One region of the Marinobacter sp. Hex_13 genome, then DNA from elsewhere that is predicted to be linked to it. Evidence: predicted binding sites of a transcription regulator. Region 1 holds the regulator's gene; the other holds the start of a gene.
The links. Region 1 encodes LexA, which represses DNA repair genes until DNA is damaged. Its sites were predicted from a motif close to CTGTNTNNNNANACAG; they were not measured.
Positions count from the first base shown of each region.

Region 1 (11,369 bases):
GCAGCCGACAGCGGTGTGCGAATTTGATGAGCCAGGGAAGCCACCATCTTGCCCATGGCGGAAAGCCGCTGGGCATGGGCGAGCTGAGACTGCAAATGACGGGTTTCAGTCAAGTCGGTCAGCAGGATCAACTGCCCCGGCTGGTTTTCCATGGTACGAATTTCAATACTGACACGACGGCCATCCTTGAGTGACACTTCGTGGCCATCGTCGCGGCGGGGCGCAAAACAGCGACGGATAACATCCACCCACCGCTCTCCACCAAGAGGCTCCCCCAACAACGTGATCGCCGCCGGATTGGTCTGCGTCACCACCCCCTGGCTGTCGAGCACCACAACCCCGGCCGGTAGCGCATGCAGAAGCGTCGAGAGCCGGTCTGCCAGCTCCTCTTTCTGCTCCAGCTCCGCCTGGCGCTGCTGGGATTCCGCGGACAGCTCCCCGGACAACTGATTAACACGGGACTCAAGAGTGCGGTAGGAATCAGTGATCTGTCGGGACATCTGATTAAACAGCTCCAACGCTGTCCCCACAGCCTCATCGTCCTGCTCCGGGAACAACGCCGTCACCTTGTCATTGACATCGGCAGCCGCATTGGCAGACGCCTTTGCTGACGACAAACCCACAAACTGTAACTGACTCATAAACTCGCCCTCTGACCGGACTAACCCCCGGCCCGTACCAATCGGATGGATCGTTTGGACGAGACTAAGCCAGCACTGTGCCAACTTTAAATTTTGTTTATTTTTCAACAGGAAGGAAAAACAGAGGAAAGGTATACGACGGGTTTCCGTCGCCTAAAAACAGCGATGGCGCCGAAGGTTACAAACCTTTGACGCCATCAGAAACCGATTCTTTGGGGGATTGATCAGCTCTCCTCGGACTCTTCATCCCGAAGTCCATACTTCCGGACCTTCTCAACCAGCGTCGTTCGACGAATCCGAAGCTTTTCGGCTGCCCGGGCCACTACTCCCCCGGCTTCATCCAGCGCCTGCTGAATCAACTGCCTTTCAAGATTGGACAGGTAGTCCTTCAGGTCGATGCCGTTCACCGGCAGCAGAGCCGGCGCATCCAGCCCCACCAGCCCGGGAATGCCAGAGGGCATACCGGAGTCTTCCACTGGCCGGTTCTCGTCGTAATCGTCCACGTAACGGAACTTCTTGGGCAACTCCTGAACCCCAATGACACCGTAGGGGTGCATAATCGCCAACCGCTCCACCAGATTCGCCAGTTCGCGAACATTCCCGGGCCAGTCGTGGCGGCAAAGACTCATGATCGCCGCCGAGTTCAGCCTGAGGGAGCCCCGCTTTTCTTTCTCCATCCGCGAAATCAATTCATTGATCAACAGCGGAATGTCTTCAACCCGGTCACGTAAAGCGGGCATTTCAATGGGGAAAACGTTCAGGCGGTAATAGAGATCTTCACGGAAATCGCCCGTTTCAATCATGTCTTCGAGATGTTTATGAGTCGCGGCAATGACCCTGACGTCGGCTGACTGAGTCCGGTTACTGCCAACACGCTCATAAGTGCGTTCCTGCAGAACCCGCAGAATCTTGACCTGCATGTTCAACGGCATGTCGCCGATCTCGTCCAGAAACAGGGTGCCCCCCTCGGCCATTTCAAACCGACCTACCCGCGAGGTGATAGCGCCGGTGAACGCGCCCTTCTCGTGCCCGAACAATTCGCTTTCCAGTAATTCCGCTGGAATGGCACCGCAGTTGACCGGCACGAAGGGCTTGTCGCGACGAGAGGAATGGTAATGGAGGTTTCGCGCCACCACTTCCTTGCCCGTTCCCGACTCGCCAGTAATCAGCACACTCACATCCTTGTCGGCCACCTGCTCCATTAATTGGCGTACCGATTGCACTTTTCGACTCGTACCAACAAGGCTACGGAAAAGCTGTAGACCACGTTGCTGCCCCCGTTCACGGGAACGTGCAAACTGATCCCGGTAGATCTGTGCACGGTAGAGCGAGTCCACGAATTTGGTGTAGTTAAGCGGCCATTCCATGCGGGCAATTACCCGGCTTGTCTCGTCGTCGGAGAGGCCCGCCAGATCAGGGTCGCCAACCAACAGCAAAGGCACCCCCTGAGCGACCTCGCACACGGTTGAAATCACTGCGGTCACGCCATCGTCCTCGCCGTTAACAACGGCAACGGAAATTGACTCCAGATCCTCAGCGTCACCGCTGCTCAGCAGTGAATGGGCATCGGCCCCAACGACAATGCCCTCTTCGCCGATAAACTCAAGAATGGTAGAAATGTCACGTCTTTTCGCATCGTCCTCGCTGAGCACCAGCACCTTGTTATTCTTCGACATCCAAACGAATCTCTTGCGGGGATTTGTGCGGTATTTAAGACTGTAAGTGGGCCTGAGTCAATTTTATGACGCTATTTTGGCCGATTTAACGAGACGTTTTGATAGGCTTTTGCCGCGCTGCGGTTCTGGTTCACCCCTTTCAGCGCTTTCTGGGCTTCCGCCTTGGCTTCATTTGCCGAAATATTGGCACGATCACAGAATGTCTGCAGGGCTGCCAGCCTTTCCCTGACTGGCTCAGGGCTCAGCTCGCCGGCCTCAAGGGCCGCCATAACCGGCTCGATCGTCGGTTTGACCAGCTCATTCAGACGGGACAGTTCGTCCCAGTTCTTCTCCGCAAGCGCGGTCTTCAGGTGTTCAACCAGGGTATCCACTGCCTCTAGCTGTTCCGGTACCGACATAATTGCATCTCCTTGAAAACGGTCCGGTAGCGCCCCGTGCCTCAACCGGCCCGGGGCTGCCAGTCATCAGCGGCGGGCTGCTCTCCGGGCTGCCGAGGCAGAAAACTGATTACCACGGAAGCCAGGCTCGAAATCATAGGCGGGGAAGCCATTATCCAGACCATCAATGTAATAGCGCTGGGCGTTCAGATCGTAAGTCATCTCCATGGTAGTCCAGAATACCGGCTCACTGTAGTAGCTGATGTTGTGAGCTTCGGACACCCGCCAGAGTTCATCATTGCTGTCGTACTCCTCCGTGGCAAGAATCTGCCAGCTATCTTCGTCGACGTAGAACACCCTGCGGGAATAGATATGGCTGATACCGGTCCGCAGTTTCGCTTCGACAACCCATACCCGATGTAGCTCGTATCGGGCCAACTCCTGGTTGATGTGCTGTGGCCGAATGACATCGTCCGGCTGGACATCCGCGTCGTGAAGCTTGTAGGCATTGTAGGGCACGAAGATCTCACGCTTGCCTTTCAGCTCCCAGTCGTACTGGTTAGGGGCGCCATTGTACATGTCTTTCTGATCAACCGAGCGGAGGGATGAAGAGTTCGGCAGATCGGTTTCATAGGCCAGGTTCGGTGACCGGCGCAGCCGCCTTGAGCCGGCATCGTATCGCCACGCCAGCCGGGGTGAGCGAATCTGATCCAGGGTTTCATGAACCAGAGTGATGGTGCCCGCGAGACTGGATGGCGCGATGGTGTCGGTTTTCAGGTAAAAAATCTTGTTATCGATATCGGCGAGGTTCGCGCCGCGGCGGCTGTAGGCAAAGTAATAGTCGTACTGGTTAACAACCTGGTTGTAGGAACCGTTCACCTGGGGCGTCGCTGAAGCGCTACGGAACGACAGTTCCTCTCCGCGATAACGCAGGATGTGGTTCCAGATCACCTCCAGGCCATTCTTTGGAATCGGGAAGGGGCTGGTCATGATGGTGTCACGCACACCGTTTCCGTTCGCCAGAAGTTCCGCGCTGCGGGCATTCTCCCGGGACTTTTCGTACACATCTTCCGGGAAGGCCGCGGTACGACGGGTCTGGTACACCGGCATCACAAATTCCGGGCCATATTGCTCAAGCATACGGATGTGTCCGTCGGTCAGCTTGTCGCGATATAGATCCACATTCGCGCCGGTAATAACAAACAGAGGCTCATCCTCGGGAAACGGGTTGGTTTCCACCTGCCCCGGTTTCCAACTAGCGGGCGGCTTGGTTAGCCCACCTGTCCACGCAGGAATGCTGCCAGAGGCATTGCCCTGCCGCTCAGCTCCAACTGGAGTCAGTTCGCTAGCCAGCCGCTGAGCTTCGGATTCACTGACCTTTGCCAACGCAACGCCTGACAACCCAAACAATGCCACTGTAAAACCCGTGACCCATTGGTTCCGCATTCCCTTCTACCTCCAAGGTAACCGATCAACCCATGTATCATTCGCGGTTTGGCATGCCTACGCCGGAAACAACAACAGGCGATCAAATGTTATTCAATCGGGGCGCCTTTTTGCCAAATTCAAACGACCGTTTCAAGTGAATCTTTGTAGTTTCTTGTCAAAACCACCAAACCAACGGCGGGAGGAGAAATTCACAATGAAAAATGTTATAGTTGGCGATTAATTCATCGCACAGCAGTGAAACCACTCTCAGGTACTACCATGGCTTCACAGTGGCATTCGTTGGTTTCCCAGAAAATATTCCTGGCTCGCAACCTGTTGGGGCAGCTGGAGCACAGCGACAGCGTTCCAACGCAAGAAGCGCTGCTGCAAGGCAGCATAGAGCTGGGGCTGAGGGCTCGAAAACTGACGCTGGTAATGATCGCCAGGGTGTATCAGCACAAACATAGCCAGCCTGATGACCTTGAGGCACTGGATGAGCTGATCGGAACCCACAGCCCGGAAATGACAGAACTGGAGCAGCTGGCCAGTGACGGGCGGAGTTGGTGGAGTCATCTCGAGCAGCTTGAGCGTCATCAGGGCAATCCCCCGGTGACCCGAAAAACGGTCAGCAATGAAAACGTGATTGCGGTTGCAGCTGACACCGGCCCGGATCGCTCAAAGCAGGCTCTGGAAACCACTCTGGGCGCGATGAAACACTTTATCGATATCCTCGAGGATCGGCACAGCGAATGGTAATGAACCACGGCGTTGCCGGACCCAACAGGAATGAACTGAAAGGCTAACTTAATGTCACCATCGTTTTTCGAGATTGTACAACTGAGCAACGGAGACTATGCGCTTCGCCGCATCGACGACGACAGTGCACCACTGGTCCAGATATCATTTTCGACGGAAGCCAGGGAGATGATGGAAGACCGGGACATGAACGTGGCCAAGGCCATGATTGCAGCCGGTATTGAGGCCGTCGGTAACGTTGCCCATGATATCGACTGGGAAGACGAAGAGCCGGACACTCAGGACATCCGGCCCTCCTACACACTTCATTGACGATCAGCGCTGGCGCAGCACCACACCATGACTGTTACCCCGAGCCGAAGCCTGCTCCAGTGACGCGAGCGCTTCGCGCCCGAGCTTGTGGGTCCACATGACCACAGCGTGACAGGTGCCTGCGCTCAGTGCTCGCTCGGCAAGCTCCCCGGCTGGGTAGTCAGGAGTAGACCTCAACACCAACAGTTCGCCTGCAACGATGCCACGCATGGTCTGCCACTTACTGACAAGGCTTTGGGGCGGATCAATCCAGGCTAACCAACGCTTCTCCTGATTCAACTGCGTAAGCATCGGTAGCAATAGCTGGAAGTTCTCAACCTGCCCTTCGGGCAAAATGATTTCGGTCACATTGCCTGCCGGTTTGGCTGGGCGACTCCTGACAGCAGGCGCCCTGACGGTATCATGGTCGCTCATACCGGCAACCTCTGAACCGACAAACCTGCCGCCTCCGTGAGCATAAGCCAGATTCTGATTAAAGCTGAGTTGTTCCATGATAAGCCTCACCTGCCGTTAAGCCGCGCCCGCGGTGTTCAACACTCAACGAAACACAGCCGGATATGTCCGGACACCCTGGGGGTGTCAGTGAAGGTCCGAGCGCCGTATGACCCCGACGCCGAGCCCCTCAATGAAGAGTTCCTGTTCTGTCAGATCCACTTCTATGGGTTCGAATTCCTCGTTCTCGGCGATCAAGTACACTTTCGAGCCTTCCTTACGGAACCGTTTGACCGTGACTTCCTCACCTACCCTCGCCACAACCACTTGTCCGTTGTGCACATCGTGGGTGCGGTGCACCGCCAACAGGTCGCCGTCAAGGATGCCAATGTCCTTCATGCTCATGCCGCGCACCCTGAGCAAATAATCCGCCGAGGGCGAGAAAAATTCAGGCTGCAGGGTGCAATGGTCTTCGATATGCTCCTGGGCCAATATGGGGCTACCGGCCGCCACCTGACCGATCACTGGCAAACCAAGATCAGCCTCTACATCGGGAAGACGTATTCCCCGGCTGGCTCCCGGCACCATCTCGATGGCGCCTTTTCGGGCCAGTGCCCGCAGATGTTCTTCTGCGGCATTGGCAGAACGAAACCCAAGTTCCGCCGCGATTTCTGCACGGGTCGGCGGATACCCGGTCTCGTCAAGGTAGCGACGAATAATATCCAGTACCTGTGTCTGCCTAGCTGTCAGCTTCATTTAGGTTGCCCCGGTTAGCCCTGTTTTTATATACAGTGATTTGACTATATACAGTGTTTTATCCAGTGTAAACCCTGTAAACGCAATTTTTTCTTGAGCCGCACTGGGTGGCCCGTCCACCACGCCCTGACGTATGACTGTGTTAAGGTAATCGCAACCAAAATAGGGAGTCGCCTGAATGAGCAACAGATGTAGGTTACCGGACATCCTCAAGACGGATGACGGCAAGGAACGCAGAGTTGGCGTTGAAATTGAGTTGTCCGGCCTCGGTTACGAAGATCTCGTCTCGCTGTCCGCAAAACTGCTGGGAGGCACCGGAAAGTCTGTTGCGCGCTATGTGTCCGAGGTTGAAACGGAACTCGGTGACTTTACCATCGAACTGGATTCGGACCCGATAAAGGACCTTGATCTGGCCGACGAGCGTCTTCCCGAATCTGTCAGGGAGCTTGGCGGCCAGGCCATGAGCGTGATCGACGCAGCCGCCGAGAAAATCGTGCCCCTGGAGATCGTCAGCCCTCCGATGGCTTTCAGTAAGCTGGAACGCATAGAGACACTTTGCGATGAGCTGCGCAGAGCAGGCGCACTCGGCAGCCGGGAGGCGCTCTATTATGCCTTTGGTTTGCAATTGAACCCGGAGCTACCGGACCTCAGAGCCACAACGCTGGTGCGCTACCTGCGGGCCTTCGCTGCGCTCTACGAGTGGCTGAAGGCACGCCACCAGATCGATTTCAGCCGTAAGCTGACCAGCTACATTGAGCCCTGGAGCAGCACCTACATTGACCTTCTGATTTCAGAGGATTATGCGCCGGACATGGAGCAATTAATGCGGGACTATCTGCATTACAATCCAACCCGCAACAAGGCCCTGGACCTGCTCCCGCTGTTCGCACACCTGAACAGCGATTTGCTCGCAGAATATGTGGAGGATGAGCGCATCAAAAGCCGGCCAACGCTTCATTACCGGCTACCCGACTGCGACATTGATAACCCTGACTGGCATTTTTCCACGGTTTGGAATGACTGGATTGTGTTGGAACAACTGGTGGCCAACGCTGATGACTTATCGAAACTGGTTACGGAGTTTCGCAACAGTCGCAAACTGAGCCTCCATAACCTGACCCACAGCTGGTTAGACACGTCTGACCAGTGGCTTCGGTCCGGGAACTATGTCTGAAAGCCCGGTAGATAAGCCTGAACATCCGGGCCTTACGATTGGCATCAGCGGCCCGGCACGCCGCAGCCTCGCCCACCGGCTGATCACCTTCGCGCTGCGCCTCCATGGAGCGCGTACCCATTTTATCCGCCCGGGTTCGAAGGTGGACGTCTCCTTGCTCGACGGCCTTGTGCTCTCCGGTGGTACCCACGTGCACCCTTCGCGGTACGGTCAGACTCCCCAGGTAACCGCCCGGTATGACGTGCGCCGCGACGAAACCGATGTTCGTCTGCTGTCCCGTGCTGAAGAATTGAACATCCCGGTACTGGGTATCTGCCGCGGCGCCCAGTTTATCAATATTTTCCGCGGCGGATCTTTGTGCCAGAACGTGACACCTCTGCGGGTGAACACCCGCCACCGGCCGTTACTGTTACCGCTACAGACTGTTCGGGTCGTCAGTGACAGCCGCCTGGGAGAGGTGATGCGCAGCCCGGTCATTGGCGCGAACCGCATCCACAGCCAGAGCATCAAAAAACTGGGCACACATCTCCGCGTTGTTGCCGTGGACAACGACTCGTTTGTACAAGCGATAGAAAATACACGTGGGCAATGGCTAATGGGCATCCAGTGGCACCCGGAGTACCTGCTTTATCATGGCGGCCACCGGCGGATTTTCAGCCATTTCGTGCAGGCTGCGGAAGACAGGAAGCTGATTCGGCTGGATGAACCCGTCGAAGCCGCCGGAGAAGATGATGAGAATACCGCTCAAAATGGCAGATAACGCTGCAACACGGCCTTAATTTCACGAATTTCCCGAGCATCGTCGGGCAGAGCCGTCAAATAACGGGCCGCCCACTCTTTCAGTTGCTCGCGGGTGGTCACATAATGGGGGTCGCTCCCGGTCAGCCTGAACAGGATATCACGCTCCCGGGGCGTCAACCTGACCTGATTCTCGTGCAATAACATGGAGATCCAACTATGTTCCACAACGTCCATCGATACCTGCTGGCCTCCACGGCCCTGATTCTGTTTCCCCTGGGCGCATCAGCAGCAGAAGTCAGCCTGAGCGGTCAGGCCTCAGTCAAGTATACGCCAGACAGCGCACGGCTGCAGTTCACCGCCCGCGCCGAGCACAAGCTTCCCGAGACGGCCACTGAGGAAGTCAACGAGCAGATGGAGAAGTGGAGGGAGAGCATCGAGGACTTCCGCGACCGGCTCAAATCCTACAGCGACGCCTCGTTGAACCTTTACAGCCGTTCGATTCCATCACCAGAGCGTCACGAGGAGCCCCGACGAGTGGCCGTGGCTTCACAAACGGTCAGCTTCACCATCGATGACCTCTCTCTGCTCAACCCGATTCTTGCACAGGCGCAATCACTGGGTATGGACTACAACGTCGGTCCCCATCAGTTTTTTCATTCCGATGAAGTCGGTTTGCGTAAACAGGCCCTGGCGGGCGCCATTGCGGATGCGAAATCACGCTGCGAATTTGTCGCCCGGGAACTGGACAAACAGTGCGGAGAGGTGATGACCATTAACGTCGATGGTGGCCATCAACCCCCGATGCCAATGATGGCGGAAATGCGAGGCGCCTCGGACGCTGTCTCAGCGGTCGGTTCCCGTGAACTGGAGGCCCGGGTTAGCGCGACTTTTGAACTGGAGTAGATCACCCGCTCAGAAGTCCCGCGTATAGAATATATCCAGGGAGGCTGCCAGGCCACTGGCAGCCTCCAGATAGAAGTAACGTCCGATATCGTAACGTAGCGCCACCGTGGTGATGGGCTGGAAGATGCCGACACCGTAGCGGATGCTGAGTTCATCCGTCAGGTAACCACTGGCCACTACTGCCGATTCATCCCCGGAACCTTCCGCCTCCAGCGTCAGATTGCGTATCCCGAATTCCTCGCCAATACCCTGGGTTACCTTGTTAGCCTGAGTCAGCCCCAGCGATATGGCTGCCCTGCTCATTTGCCCCTCATCACCACGACTTTGCGGTGCCCGGCCGAGGATCACATATGAGAGCGCATCGGTCTGAGGCATTTCCGGTTCAGAAAACACTTCGGTCCGGGGCGAGCTCACCGGGCCGCTGAGGCGGATGCCGGCCACCACGTTGTCCACACGCCGCACTGCCTCGATGTCCAGGTACGGTTCTGACAGTGGCCCCACAAACACCAGCCTGGCCCGGCGCAGGTCGAGCTCCTGACCGTAGGCCTCATACCGGCCTTCAACAAGCTGCAGGGCGCCTCGGGTATCCAGGTTGTTGCCGATACGCAGTGTCCCCTCAAGGTTACCGGTGACACCGAAACCACTAAAGCTGACCTCGTCCTCACCGACCACGACAGTGACGTCCATATTGAGAGTGCGGAGCCCGCCTTCCTTCTCCTCAGCACCGACGATAACCTCGTCCTCGGATACGGACACGGCCTGGGCGGGCAGCTCACGAATTTCGATCGTGCCCCGGGGTACGTTCAGGTTACCGGAAACCGACAGATCGCCGCCTTCGTAGGCGATAGTGATATCCGGCACCAGCTCCACTTGGGCGTACGGCTCGTAATTGAAGGGCAAACGGTCACCGGTCAGCCGCACTTCCACCGACGGTTCCGCCTCCCAGGCCAACGACCCTTCTATGTTGCCGCTTCCGCGTTCATTGCTGCGCCAACGTCCGGACAAATCCGCGCTATATCCTTTCAACTCCAGGCTGACCACCAGATCCTCAAGCGGAATCGGTAACCGCGGATCGGCAATGTGACCGCCAGAGAGCGCAAGCTCGCCGTTTACAGCTGGCTTCATTAGCGGCCCAGACAGTGTCCCCTCGCCATTGAGCTCTCCCTCAACAACCTCCAGCCCGGCAAATATGCCAGCCATGGCGATATCCAGGCCTTCGATGCTGAATTGCCCATCGACTTCACGGGCATCACTATCCGGGTCGACCGACATGCCGACAGAGAGATTACCAATATCGGGCCCCTGCAACTGCAGGTCCAGCTCCGCCACATTCGGCTTCAAACTCAGGCGGGTGGTGAAGGTGTTGTAGCTCAGGCTCTCCCATTCGTCCCTCACCTGCACTTCAAACTCACCGGAACCGGCATCGATGGATACTTCACCATCCGGCCCATCTTCCGTCATGACCACTTGCAGGTCAGCATTCAGCGTTGCGTCCCAACGCAGGGTGTCCGGCAACAGCGGGGAGAGTGCCGTGGTCGGGAAGTTTTCAATGCGATAGGCGATATCTTGAGTCGGGAGCAGAGTCTGGTCCTCGGCACAGACAGACGCCTGTTGCCACTGCCAGCAGTGCTGTCCCAACGTGAGCTTGCCCGCTTCGGTATACTCGAGGGCCGCGGACTCTGACAGGGTCCATTGCTGGCCTTGGGCAGGCACACTGATTTGCCCCTGCTCAAGCGCACCCACCCAAGCATTCCAGCTTTCCGAGGCGTCTCCGGCCAGCAACAGCGACAACTCAGCCTCTTTGTGGCGGGCGTTTAGCCTGAGTTGGTGATCATCCCGAGTTCCCGTCAGTGCCAGCGACAAGTCTTCCAGTAGCTGTTCGCCATACCGAACTTCCTTTCCCCGAAGATCCGCCTGGATGTTGAACCCTTCGCGTAGCGTGGCCGCCAGGTCCAGGCTGGACAGACTCAATTGATCCTGCCATGCCAGGTCGCTGCCAGTGAGTGTTACCTTGCCACGGGGTTGGTCCACGGTGCCGGAAACCGATGCCGTACCGTTGACCGAACCTGCCAGCCCCGGCAGGAAGGTTTCCGGCGCAGGCAGGTTCAGTTCCAGGTTGCCGTTAATCTGTTGCCCCCATCGGCCCTGGCCGGTCACCCGGTTGTCCCCTACC
Region 1 is NZ_LSMM01000049.1:62,559-73,927, reverse strand. Features, by position in the region: gene AXW11_RS12860 (sensor histidine kinase) at 1-641, opposite strand, end outside; gene AXW11_RS12855 (sigma-54 dependent transcriptional regulator) at 866-2,317, opposite strand; gene AXW11_RS12850 (hypothetical protein) at 2,389-2,715, opposite strand; gene AXW11_RS12845 (DUF1329 domain-containing protein) at 2,782-4,140, opposite strand; gene AXW11_RS12840 (DUF6586 family protein) at 4,402-4,878, shown strand; gene AXW11_RS12835 (hypothetical protein) at 4,930-5,190, shown strand; gene AXW11_RS12830 (cell division inhibitor SulA) at 5,194-5,604, opposite strand; gene lexA (transcriptional repressor LexA) at 5,770-6,378, opposite strand; gene AXW11_RS12820 (amidoligase family protein) at 6,557-7,552, shown strand; gene AXW11_RS12815 (gamma-glutamyl-gamma-aminobutyrate hydrolase family protein) at 7,545-8,312, shown strand; gene AXW11_RS12810 (hypothetical protein) at 8,297-8,527, opposite strand; gene AXW11_RS12805 (SIMPL domain-containing protein) at 8,510-9,196, shown strand; gene AXW11_RS12800 (translocation/assembly module TamB domain-containing protein) at 9,206-11,369, opposite strand, start outside.

Region 2 (11,369 bases), on a different contig from region 1:
GTAACGCTTTCCACGTAGCCAAACAGGTTGTGGTAGGTGGGATTGTCCTCGACCACAACCGGCACTTCGTCGGTTTTCTGGTGCACCAGCACATTGACCAGATAGCGCCGGGGCATTTTTTTATCCAGCGACGCATAGGCGATGGCCGCCTGCTCTTCATTGTCTTCCAGAAAAATTTCCAGGCTCTCGGAAAGGTCCTTACGCACTTCCTCGAAATACGAAACCACCTCCGGCATATCCCTGTATTTCTCAATCAATTCGTCGATCTGGTGGCCGGAGATGCTTTCCAGTGTTTCCTCGTTGAGCGCCTGCTGGCTTTCGGCGTATTCCTGCTCCCAATCCGCCAGTTTGCGTAGGGCCTGACGCAGCTTCTTCTCGAGCTTGTTGATATCATTCTCGAACTTGTCCCGCTGAGCTTCTGTCAACGCCTGGAAGGATTCAGCGGTATGGGGTTCCTCGCCATTCATCGCCACCAACCGATAGCCGCCGGGTGTCGTAATATTCAGGCTGACCTTCTTTCGCCTGGCCTGGGCCGCCACCTTCTCCAGTTCATCTTCCTGCTTCTTGGCATACCCGTTTTTCAGCTGCTCTGCACGCTCAAGGAAACTGTCGCTGTCGAACGTCTGGGGGATCATCTTCATCAGACGCCCCATCAACTTTTCCATATCCTGTTTGAGCTCGGTGCCCTTACCGGCGGGCAACTGAAGAACACGGGGAATTCGCGGTTCCTCGAAGTTGGCGACATAACACCAGTCGTGGCTCTGATTCTCAGTGTCCACGTGATGCTCCAGATAACGGAGCATCATCGTGCGCTTGCCTAAGCCGTTACGGCCCACGGCATAGACGTTGTAACCGCCATGGGGCATGGCAAGCGCAAAACGCACCGCTGCCTGGGCCCGATTCTGGCCAACAATTTCCGCCAGGGGCTCGAGCTGTCGCGTGGTCTTGAACGGTAGATCTTTTAAAACACAGGCTTTGTAGAGCTGGTTCAGGGACAGTGACTTCAAGGTTCGGTCCTGTAACGGTATGAAAGCATTTTGGTGTTGGCCGCTCATTGTAGAATCTGGGGCCGGCCCTGTCGCGCTCTCGCTAAAGATTTAGCCCAACTTGTCGATAAATTGATCAATCGGGCATAATAACAGAGGCCTCAACCTCAGGGCGGGACACTCATTCAATGGATATTTATCGAAATCAGTCACAACCGTTGACGGTGCTGGAGTCACTGCGGAAACGCAAACCCTTTACCGCACCGCAGCCGCAACAGGCGTCACCGTCGCCGGAAAAACCGCAGGGCGACCGACGTGTACAGCCCGACCGACGCCGGGCACAGGTCGCTTTTGAGGGGCCAGACCGCCGCAAGAAGCGGTCCAGGCGCAGCCCGCGATTACTGAACCCGAAAACCGGCAAGGCCGCTCCCACCGAAGACCGCAGGGGGCGACTGGTCAGCACCCAGGCCTGAACACCATGTCATTAGGGGCATGATTTTGCTGTTGGCACACTGCAGCCCCATTTTGATAACCCGGTCACAGTTCTTCGCTTGGTCATTTTTCAGTCACCATCGTGGGCACTAGACTTCAACGTCCCGGTGGAAGAACGGGCCAATAATAATCACAAGATACGCAACGGATGCCAACGTATGATGAGTGATTCCGCAGACCGCAGAATCAAGGACCGCTACCCTGCCATGTGCCTGAAGGTACAGCTGCAGGAGCGTGGCTTCTTTGGTCGAGGGAAGAATTCAACCGCTGTCACCTGCCTGGACCTGAATCGCTATGGCATGGCGGTGCTTTGCCCAAGGCCAGTAGAGTCTGGCGCCCGTCTCTATATGGACTTTCATGGCAAGTACATCTGCGAATCCCGTGTCGCCGCCCGGGTGATCAGTTGCCAGCCCTATCAGACCGGTTACCGGGTAAGCATCCAGTTCAGCTACTGTTTCGACAAAAAGGGGTATTCACGAACCGTGGACAATGCCCTTTCCCGCATTGAAGGCCTGTACAATCGCTACGCCAGCTAAAGCTTCCTAGAACAGTCCGGCATCCAGGCTGGCGGCCATGTAGAGCCCCAGTTCCCGGCACTGATCCTCGAATTCGTCCCGATAGTCGCCATGACAGAGCAATGGCTCCTGCACCAGCCGCCAACGCAGGCCCGTGGTGATGGAATCGATAGCGCGATGGGTGCCGGTACCGTCGAGACCGGCGCGGATGTAGAAGGTGAAGGGCAAACCCTGGGTTTTCTCAAGGCAGGGGTAGTAACTGCGGTCAAAAAAATCCTTTAACGCACCACTCATGTAACCAAGGTTTTCAGTGGTACCGAGGATGATGGCATCGCAGGCCAGAACATCTTCCGGGCCTGCTTCCAGCGGAGGGAGCACCGTGACCTCGACATTTTCGATGTCTTCGTGTTTTGCGCCCTGCTCTACGGCTTGCCTTAGTTTAAGGGTATTCGGGGAGGGTGCATGGGCGACAACCAGTAGTTTTTTCTTCGCATCCATACTATCTCCCCGATAACGCAGGAACTAATAACAGAGCTTAGAGAAGCTCACCGTTCGCGTCTGCTGTTGCCTCTTCCTTTGCCGCTTCTTCTTTCTTGGCCGGCTTGGGCATCAGCTTGTCACGCACCGCCGCTTCGATCTCATTGGCGATCTCAAGGTTCTCTTCCAAAAACTTGCAGGCATTGGCCTTGCCCTGGCCGATCTTGTCGCCCTTGTAGGCGTACCAGGCGCCGGACTTGTCCACGAAGCCTTCCTTCACACCCATATCGAGCACTTCGGCCATGTGGTAGATGCCCTTGCCGTACATGATCTGGAACTCGGCCTGCTTGAACGGTGGAGATACCTTGTTCTTGACCACTTTCACTCGGGTTTCGTTGCCCACCACTTCATCGCCATCTTTAACAGCACCGATGCGGCGAATGTCCAGGCGAACGGATGAGTAGAATTTCAGGGCGTTGCCGCCGGTGGTGGTTTCGGGGCTGCCGAACATCACACCAATTTTCATACGGATCTGGTTGATGAAGATCAGCAGGCAGTTGGCATGCTTGACGTTGCCCGTCAGCTTACGCAGCGCCTGGGACATCAGGCGGGCCTGGAGACCAACATGGCTGTCCCCCATCTCACCTTCAATTTCGGCCTTGGGCGTCAGCGCTGCCACGGAGTCCACGATGATGACGTCAACAGCGTTGGAGCGTACCAGCATGTCAGAGATTTCCAGCGCCTGCTCACCGGTGTCCGGCTGGGATACCAGGAGTTCATCCACGTTCACGCCCAGCTTTTCGGCATAGACCGGGTCCAGGGCATGCTCCGCATCCACAAACGCACAGGTTTTTCCGGCCTTCTGGGCCTCGGCAATCACCTGCAGGGTCAGCGTGGTTTTACCAGAGCTTTCCGGGCCGTAGATCTCACAGATACGACCATAAGGCAGACCGCCTATTCCCAGCGCCACATCCAGGCCCAGGGAACCGGTGGATACCGCAGGGATCGCTTCCCTGGGCTGGTCGCCCATCTTCATGACAGCGCCCTTGCCGAACTGGCGTTCGATCTGGCTCAGTGCTGCACCCAGTGCTTTCTTGCGGTTGTCTTCCATCGTTGCAAACCCTCTGTCGCCAATGCCGTTATCGGGACGGGAGCCCGGCGGCCAAAATCATGGACTGCGGAACCCGGAAAACCGGACTCCTGTATATTTGAACAGTATTAAAACACAACACGAAGGTAAGACCAACCCCTCCGTTTCAGGCCTTTTCCAGAAAGCCCCTAACTCCCTGTAACACATAAAGAACCGCCTGGCGCCGAACCTGATCACGGTCGCCCTGGAACTGCTCAACCACCGCTTCGGTGTCAGCCGGAGAGCGCCCCCAGGCAAACCACACCGTGCCTACCGGCTTGTCGTCACTGCCGCCACCAGGGCCCGCCACGCCGCTGATCGCAACAGCCACATCCGCACCCGTGGCCGCCAGGGCACCAGCAACCATTTCCCGTACCACCGGTTCGCTAACCGCGCCGTGCTCCCCCAGCGACGGTTCAGTCACACCCAGCAAGCCCCTTTTTGCATCGTTGCTGTAGGTCACCAGTCCCGCCAGAACGTAGGAAGAAGAGCCCGCGCGGTCGGTCAGCACCTTGGCAACCCAGCCGCCAGTGCAACTTTCGGCAGTGGCTATCGTAAGCTCGCGTTGCATTAATACGTCAGCCAATTGCGTGCCGGCTTCCGCCAATGCCTCGTCAGTCAGTGGCATAATGATCTCCTTCGTTTCATCATGGCGGTTATTTTCTTACAATCCCTGCCTTCACATAAAGCCAATGGATCCGGAACCGTTCATGTCAGCAGCCCAGACCGATCTGTCCCACCACACCCCGATGATGAGGCAATACCTCAAGATCAAGGGTGAACACCCCAATGAACTGGTGTTCTACCGCATGGGGGACTTTTACGAGCTGTTCTACGAGGATGCCAAGAAAGCCGCCGAACTGATGGATATCACCCTGACGGCCCGAGGGCAGTCCGGGGGCAGCCCGATTCCCATGGCGGGCATTCCTTACCATTCCGCTGAAGGCTACATTGCACGTCTGGTTCGTGCTGGTCAATCCATCGCCATTTGCGAACAGATTGGCGACCCGGCGACCAGCAAGGGGCCGGTAGAGCGCAAGGTGGTTCGCATTGTGACGCCGGGCACGCTGAGCGACGATGCGTTCCTGGAGGACCGCCGGGATAACCTCCTGGTCGCCATCTACAGCCACCGGGAGCAGTTTGGTTTTGCCTCCCTCGACATCTCCAGCGGACGGTTTACCGTGTCTGAACTGGACGATCTCGAGGGCCTGCAAGGGGAACTCCAGCGCCTGCGCCCAGCGGAGATCCTGATCAGTGAGGACTTTCCTTATCAGGACGTACTGGACGGCTATACCGGTATCCGTCGCCAGGGCCCATGGCTGTTTGAGTCCGACACCGCCCGCCGCGTGATTACCCAGCAACTGCAGGTCCGCGACCTGACCGGCTTTGGCTGCGAAGACCTCACGCTGGCCATCTGCGCCGCCGGATGCCTGCTGCAGTACGCCAAAGAAACCCAGCGCACCGCCCTGCCCCACATTCGCAAACTCAGCCGTGAACGGCGCGAGGAAGCGGTAATCCTGGACGCCACCAGCCGCCGTAACCTGGAAATCGACACCAACCTGATGGGCGGCACCCAGCACACCCTGGCCTGGGTGATGGACCGGACGGCGACCGCCATGGGTGGGCGCCAGCTAAGACGGTGGCTTAACCGGCCTTTACGGGACATTACCGTGGTGGAACAACGCCAGCAGGCGGTTTCCGCACTTCTGGACGGCTTTCACTATGAGCCGGTTCATGACCTGTTGAAAAGCATCGGTGATATCGAGCGGATTTTGGCCCGCGTGGCACTGCGTTCAGCGCGCCCAAGGGATCTGGCACGGCTGCGGGATGCCTTTCTAAGCCTGCCGGATTTACAGAAGGCACTGACACCGGTCAATTCCCACCACGTCGTCAGACTCGCCACAACGATCAGCGAGTACCCCGAACTATCGGACCTGCTGGAACGAGCCATCATCGACAACCCGCCGGTGGTTATCCGGGATGGCGGTGTTATCCGCGAAGGTTTTGACGAAGAACTGGACGAACTGCGCAATATCAGCGAGAACGCAGGCCAGTTCCTGCTGGACGTTGAGACTCGTGAGCGCGAGCGTACCGGGATCAGCACGCTGAAAGTGGGTTATAACCGGGTACACGGCTACTACATCGAAATTACCCGCGCCCAGTCCGGGCAGGCGCCAGTGGATTACATCCGCCGCCAGACCCTGAAAAACGCAGAACGCTTTATCACCCCGGAACTGAAAGAATTCGAAGACAAGGCCCTGAGCGCCAAGAGCCGCTCGCTGGCACGGGAGAAAGCCCTGTACGACGAGGTACTGGAAACCGTAGCCGCAGAACTGGCACCCCTGCAGGACGCTGCCCAGGCCCTGGCGGAGCTGGATGTGCTCAGCAACTTTGCCGAGCGGGCCACCAGCCTTCGCTTCAATGCCCCGGAATTCAGTGACACGCCCGGCTTCGATATCGAAGAAGGCCGCCACCCGGTGGTAGAACAACTGCTGAGCGATCCCTACGTGCCCAATGATCTGCTGATGGACCAGCAACGGCGCATGCTGGTGATCACCGGCCCCAACATGGGCGGTAAGTCCACCTACATGCGCCAGGCAGCACTGATTGCCCTGCTGGCTTACACCGGCAGCTATGTGCCCGCCAACCGCGTGGTCATCGGGCCACTGGATCGTATTTTCACCCGCATGGGGTCGTCAGACGACATCGCCGGCGGCCGCTCAACCTTTATGGTGGAAATGACTGAGACCGCCAATATCCTTCACAACGCCACGGAATACAGCCTGGTGCTGATGGACGAGGTGGGGCGCGGCACCAGCACCTTCGACGGCCTGTCCCTGGCGTGGGCGACAGCGGAACACCTGGCCAAACACATTCGCTGCTACACCCTGTTTGCCACTCACTATTTCGAGCTCACGCAACTGGCCGACGATCTTGAGCACGCCGTTAACGTTCACCTGACTGCCACCGAGCACGACGACACCATCGTGTTCCTGCACAACGTTCATGACGGCCCGGCGAGCCAGAGCTATGGTTTGCAGGTGGCGAAGCTGGCTGGCGTGCCCCAGGACGTGATTCGCAATGCCAAGGAGCAGTTGTCCCACCTTGAAGGCGGTGCGGCACCAGCCAGGCCGGCAGCCGATCATACCGCCGTGGCGCCGGCTGAACCTGAAAAACAGCCACGCACCGCCCGCGTTAGCGAGCCGGTTATGCAGGCAGACATGTTCGCCAGCCTGGAGCCCAGCAAAGTGGAAGAATGCCTGGCCGACCTGGACGTGGACGGACTGACTCCGCGGGATGCCCTTAACCGACTGTACGAATTGAAAGAACTGCTGGGGAAATAGTGGAACTCAGCGGCAGAATTGATCTGTGTAATAACGATAGTGCACCTCAGCGCTTGCGACAGGGCAGGCCGCTCAATACAATATCGCGCAATTATTATTACACTGATGAGATTGACTACTGGACCAGGAAACTGACTATGACGTTTGTCGTTACTGATAACTGCATCAAGTGCAAATACACGGACTGCGTGGAAGTATGCCCGGTTGACTGCTTCTACGAAGGCCCGAACTTTCTGGTAATCGATCCGGACGAGTGCATCGATTGCGCCCTGTGTGAGCCGGAGTGCCCCGCTGAGGCCATTTTCTCGGAAGACGAGCTGCCGGCGGATCAGGTCCAGTTTGTGGAGCTCAACGCCGACCTGGCAGGCAAGTGGCCCAACATCACCGAAAAGAAAGACCCGCTGCCAGAAGCCGAAGAGTGGGACGGCAAGCCGGACAAGCTGCAGTACCTCGAAAAGTAATAGCTGCGTTCAGCGTATTACCATCAAAAAGGGGAGCCTCGGCTCCCCTTTTTCATACATCACCACTTCACTGCGTCGCCAGTTTTGCCCCGATAGCGACGAAGAAGCCACCAGTCAGCGCGTTCAGCATGCGCTTTACGCCCTGCCCCACGCCAAGCCTTCTTGATTTGACCACCACCAACGCCAGCCCACATTGCCAGGCCATCGCCAGCACAAAGTGAACCGCCGCAAGGAACAGCGATTGCTGGAATGCATTCCCGGCGGGATCGATAAACTGAGGAAGCAACGCCATATAGAACAGCGCCGTTTTCGGATTCAGCACGTTGGACAGCAGGCCTTCTCGAAACGCCACCCAGATTGATACCGGTTTCATCAATGGCGGTTCGGCGCTCGATATCGAGGATTCATCGGCGTTTGCGGGGCCCCGGGCCATGGCCTGACGCAACGAACTCAGCCCCAGCCAGATCAGGTAGCAGGCACCTGCCCATTTGACCGCGGTAAACGCCCAGGCCGTCTCTACCAGCAGCACCGAAATACCCAGAGCGGACAGGGTGGCGTGAATAAACAACCCACAGCAGATGCCCACGCTGGTGACACAGCCATCCCGCAAACCATGTTTCAATCCACCGCGCCCGGCGTTCCGCATCACCAGCAGGGTGTCCACCCCTGGCGTGACAGTCAGTAGCGAGATGGCCACCAGATAGGCCCAGAACAGCTCCGTTGGTACCAGCATTGCCAAACATCCCACGCGAACGCAGGAGTGCTCAGCTCTCCTGCTGCAGAAGTTTTTTCGCCGCGGCCGACTTATAGAATGGCGCAAGACGACGACGGATCAGGGCCTCAAGATACCCCTCCTCCCGCAGCACGTCTATCACAGGAAGTGCGTAGGCATCCACCTCCGCCATGACTACATCGCGATCGACCCCAACGGCAGCCAACAGCTCAATTACCGGCTTGTCGCCATACAGGGTAAACAGGTGCTCCACCACGGCCCTGGCACACCCCTCAAAATAGGCCGTCTGTCGGAACTGCAGCCAGAACTCATACCCCAGAACCACAAACTCCTGGAGCTGTATGTCTCCAAGCCCCTCGTGCAACTCTTCGATGGTGCGGTCTTCCAGTGACACCCATACGGCCATCACGCTGTCGCGCAGCTCCTCGTCGCTCAGCGCCTTGTTCAGGAACTGTTCACTCCGGCTGATCAACCCCGGCAGGCTGTCGGACAACCAGGCCTTGAAACGGCGCTCAAAGGTCTCGTCCAGGCCCGGAACCGCCCTGTTGGCCATGCGCTTGCCAAACTTCATCATCGAGCCGACACCGGGAACACTCTTGGTAATCAGGTTGTCCTCGTAGAGGTAGTTCACCACGCCCTGATACACCACGTTTGAAACCAGCTCCTGATAGACCGGGTGAGCCATGATCTCGCTGATCACCCGCTCACGCTGCTGACGTAGTTCAAGGGCCTCTTCGAGGAACCCGGTGGCCTGCTCTCGGGTGATAATATCCCGTAACCGGGACGTGCGCTGGACCGGCGCGTTCAATACCTCCGTAGCCATTTCGGCCGCCAGTTCCGGGATACCGGCATCCAGTTCCATGTTGATCACAATGCGCTGGATCACGCCCATAACCTGTTCCGCCGAGGTCAGCCGGTTCAGGGTGATGGCCCCGGCGTAGTCAAACAGTTCATCCACTTCGGTTTCGAGAAAGCGCCGCAACTTGGCCCCTTTCAGGGAAGCCAGTTCGTGTTTTACGTGTTGCTCGAGCAACGCATTGGCGAGATCCGTTTTACCTTTGGTCATAATCGGGGTCCGGTGCTGTCTGGAAGTGGGCTTCTGAATTGAGAACGACATGAGGCTAACACGAAGCCCGACCGGCTGCGTTTGCCGAAGATACAGCCTTTGGTGTGCGAGTGAGCCAAGAAACGGGAGGTGGTGCCTGGGCGCCCGATAGCCCCGGCTACTGGAAATCGCTGAATTCGTGGGGTTCTGCGGCAAGCGCCAGGCACAGGCTGCCGGGGCCGATGTAGATGCTGCTGGTAATGCCCATCTGGGAGAGCAACAGCTCAACACCGTTTTTCTCACAGGCGTCACGCAGGCGATTCAATCCTGGAAGGTCCTCGATTTCAGTCCAGGTCAGGCCGCAGGAAAGGCTGACATAGGGCGTCAACAGACCTGCCTCGACCCTCGCGGTGGCATAGTTCATCACTTTTTCCACTGCCACGTCGAAACTCCGGGTTTTGGCAACCGGTTGTCCTTCAGCGCCCTGACCAAAAATGACCGGGGTGATGTTCAGTGCCTTGCCGAGAAACGCCACCAGTGCCGACACGCTCTTGTCTCCACGCCGACGGGCCCGTTCGCGGATATAGTGCAAATCCCGGGGAATCACGCAGGTGTAGATTCTGTCGGTGAACGTGTCGACTTCATTGCGTAAGGCGTTTTTCGAAAGCTTCTGCTCAATCAGGCGAAGGGTGTGAGCCGCCAGCAGCCCCTGGCCGGCAAAGATCTGTTTGCTGTCGATCACCCGCATGGAGAATTTGCCCTCCCGCCCGGCGGCGTGGCGGGCCTCATGATAGTGCCCCATCACACTGTTCATGGCTTCCGTGGCATTCTGGAAAATCAGGCTGCGAGACCGGGTGACCGTTTCGCAGATGGCAACGTCAAATTCCGTGACAATTTTTTCCATGAACAGATCGTGGATCTGTTCGGCGGAGAAGGCGTGTGTTTCGGCGTGGTGGCCCTTCTGCAACAGGCCGCTCTGGTAGAATTCCTGGGTCCTGACCGGGTCGTGCTCGTCGATGTAGGTCTGGCCATCAATAACGGCCGTGACCGGCAGAACAAACAGATCGTGCTTGCGACTGAACTCATAGGGCAGATCGCAGGCGGAATCAACGATAAGACCAACGCGCATGGGGCCTCCAGCTATGGGAAGCTATTCCAGCCGGTTGCTTCCCTTTATTGTCATTGTTTTTGGCAGGCCCAGTCTTACACAAAGCGGTCAATATTTCAGCACCCTGCTAGCGAGCGGATGGCTTCAGTTCAAGTTCATTGAGGTTTTTCTCGATCAGTTCACGGTTATCCTGTTGCCACGGATGAAACCCCTTGCGGAAATAGGCCAGGAAGTCCGGCATGCACTTGCGCAACACCCCCGGTTTACCCCATAGAAAGTTAATACCACCGATCCACGTGCCGAGGCTCCACAACTTGCCGTCGGTTTTCAACAGACTGCAGGTGTTCAGGAAGGTGTACTTGAAGAAATTCCAGGTCACAAACAGGAATACAATCCGGCGAAGACGCTCATTGCCAACGCAGTGTCGATAGACGTCGAAAGCCACCGATTTGTGCTCAGTTTCCTCGATGGCGTGCCAGCGCCACAGCTTTTCCATGTCCGGTGTGGCCCCTTCCATCCATTCCGGGTGACGGAGAATGGCATTCGCCAGCACCGCGGTATAATGCTCGGCGCCGCAGGTTCCGGCCAGTTGGCGACTGGGCGGCAGGTTGCCTACCCACGCCATATGCCTGCGGAATCGCTCATCAATGGCATCGATGTTGTACCCACGAGCCTTCAACGCTTCGTTGTAGTGCTTGTGCTCCCGGCTATGCAGCGCCTCCTGGCCAATAAACCCGCGAATCTCTTCCTTAAGCTTGGGATCGTCCACCTTGTCCCGGTAGAGCCGAACCGCATTGATAAACTGCTGCTCGCCATCGGGGAACTGGAGCGAAAGCGCATTGAAGAACGCCGTGCGGAAGGTGTCATTGCCGTGCCACAGGGTTTTGAGGTCGTCGGCAATATCGAAGTGCATGTGTCGGGGTGCAACCGAAACGCCTTCGGGCGTGGAGCTGATGGTCATGACTGCCTCCGGGTTATTGTGATTATGAAGCGGCATTCACCGTACAGCGGCAACGTCGCGTACGAAAATTGATCAGAAACTTCAGTTTAAACCCGAATTCAACACGGAAGGAAGGCGA
Region 2 is NZ_LSMM01000054.1:16,145-27,513, forward strand. Features, by position in the region: gene AXW11_RS13940 (Lon protease family protein) at 1-1,007, opposite strand, end outside; gene AXW11_RS13945 (hypothetical protein) at 1,175-1,459, shown strand; gene AXW11_RS13950 (PilZ domain-containing protein) at 1,637-2,014, shown strand; gene AXW11_RS13955 (flavodoxin family protein) at 2,021-2,491, opposite strand; gene recA (recombinase RecA) at 2,529-3,581, opposite strand; gene AXW11_RS13965 (CinA family protein) at 3,727-4,227, opposite strand; gene mutS (DNA mismatch repair protein MutS) at 4,310-6,943, shown strand; gene fdxA (ferredoxin FdxA) at 7,081-7,404, shown strand; gene AXW11_RS13980 (LysE family translocator) at 7,472-8,137, opposite strand; gene AXW11_RS13985 (hypothetical protein) at 8,169-9,203, opposite strand; gene AXW11_RS13990 (DegV family protein) at 9,361-10,311, opposite strand; gene AXW11_RS13995 (metal-dependent hydrolase) at 10,418-11,251, opposite strand.
Region 2: recA (recombinase RecA) is a predicted target of LexA. The motif match lies at 3,671-3,686, and genes of this name have one in related genera.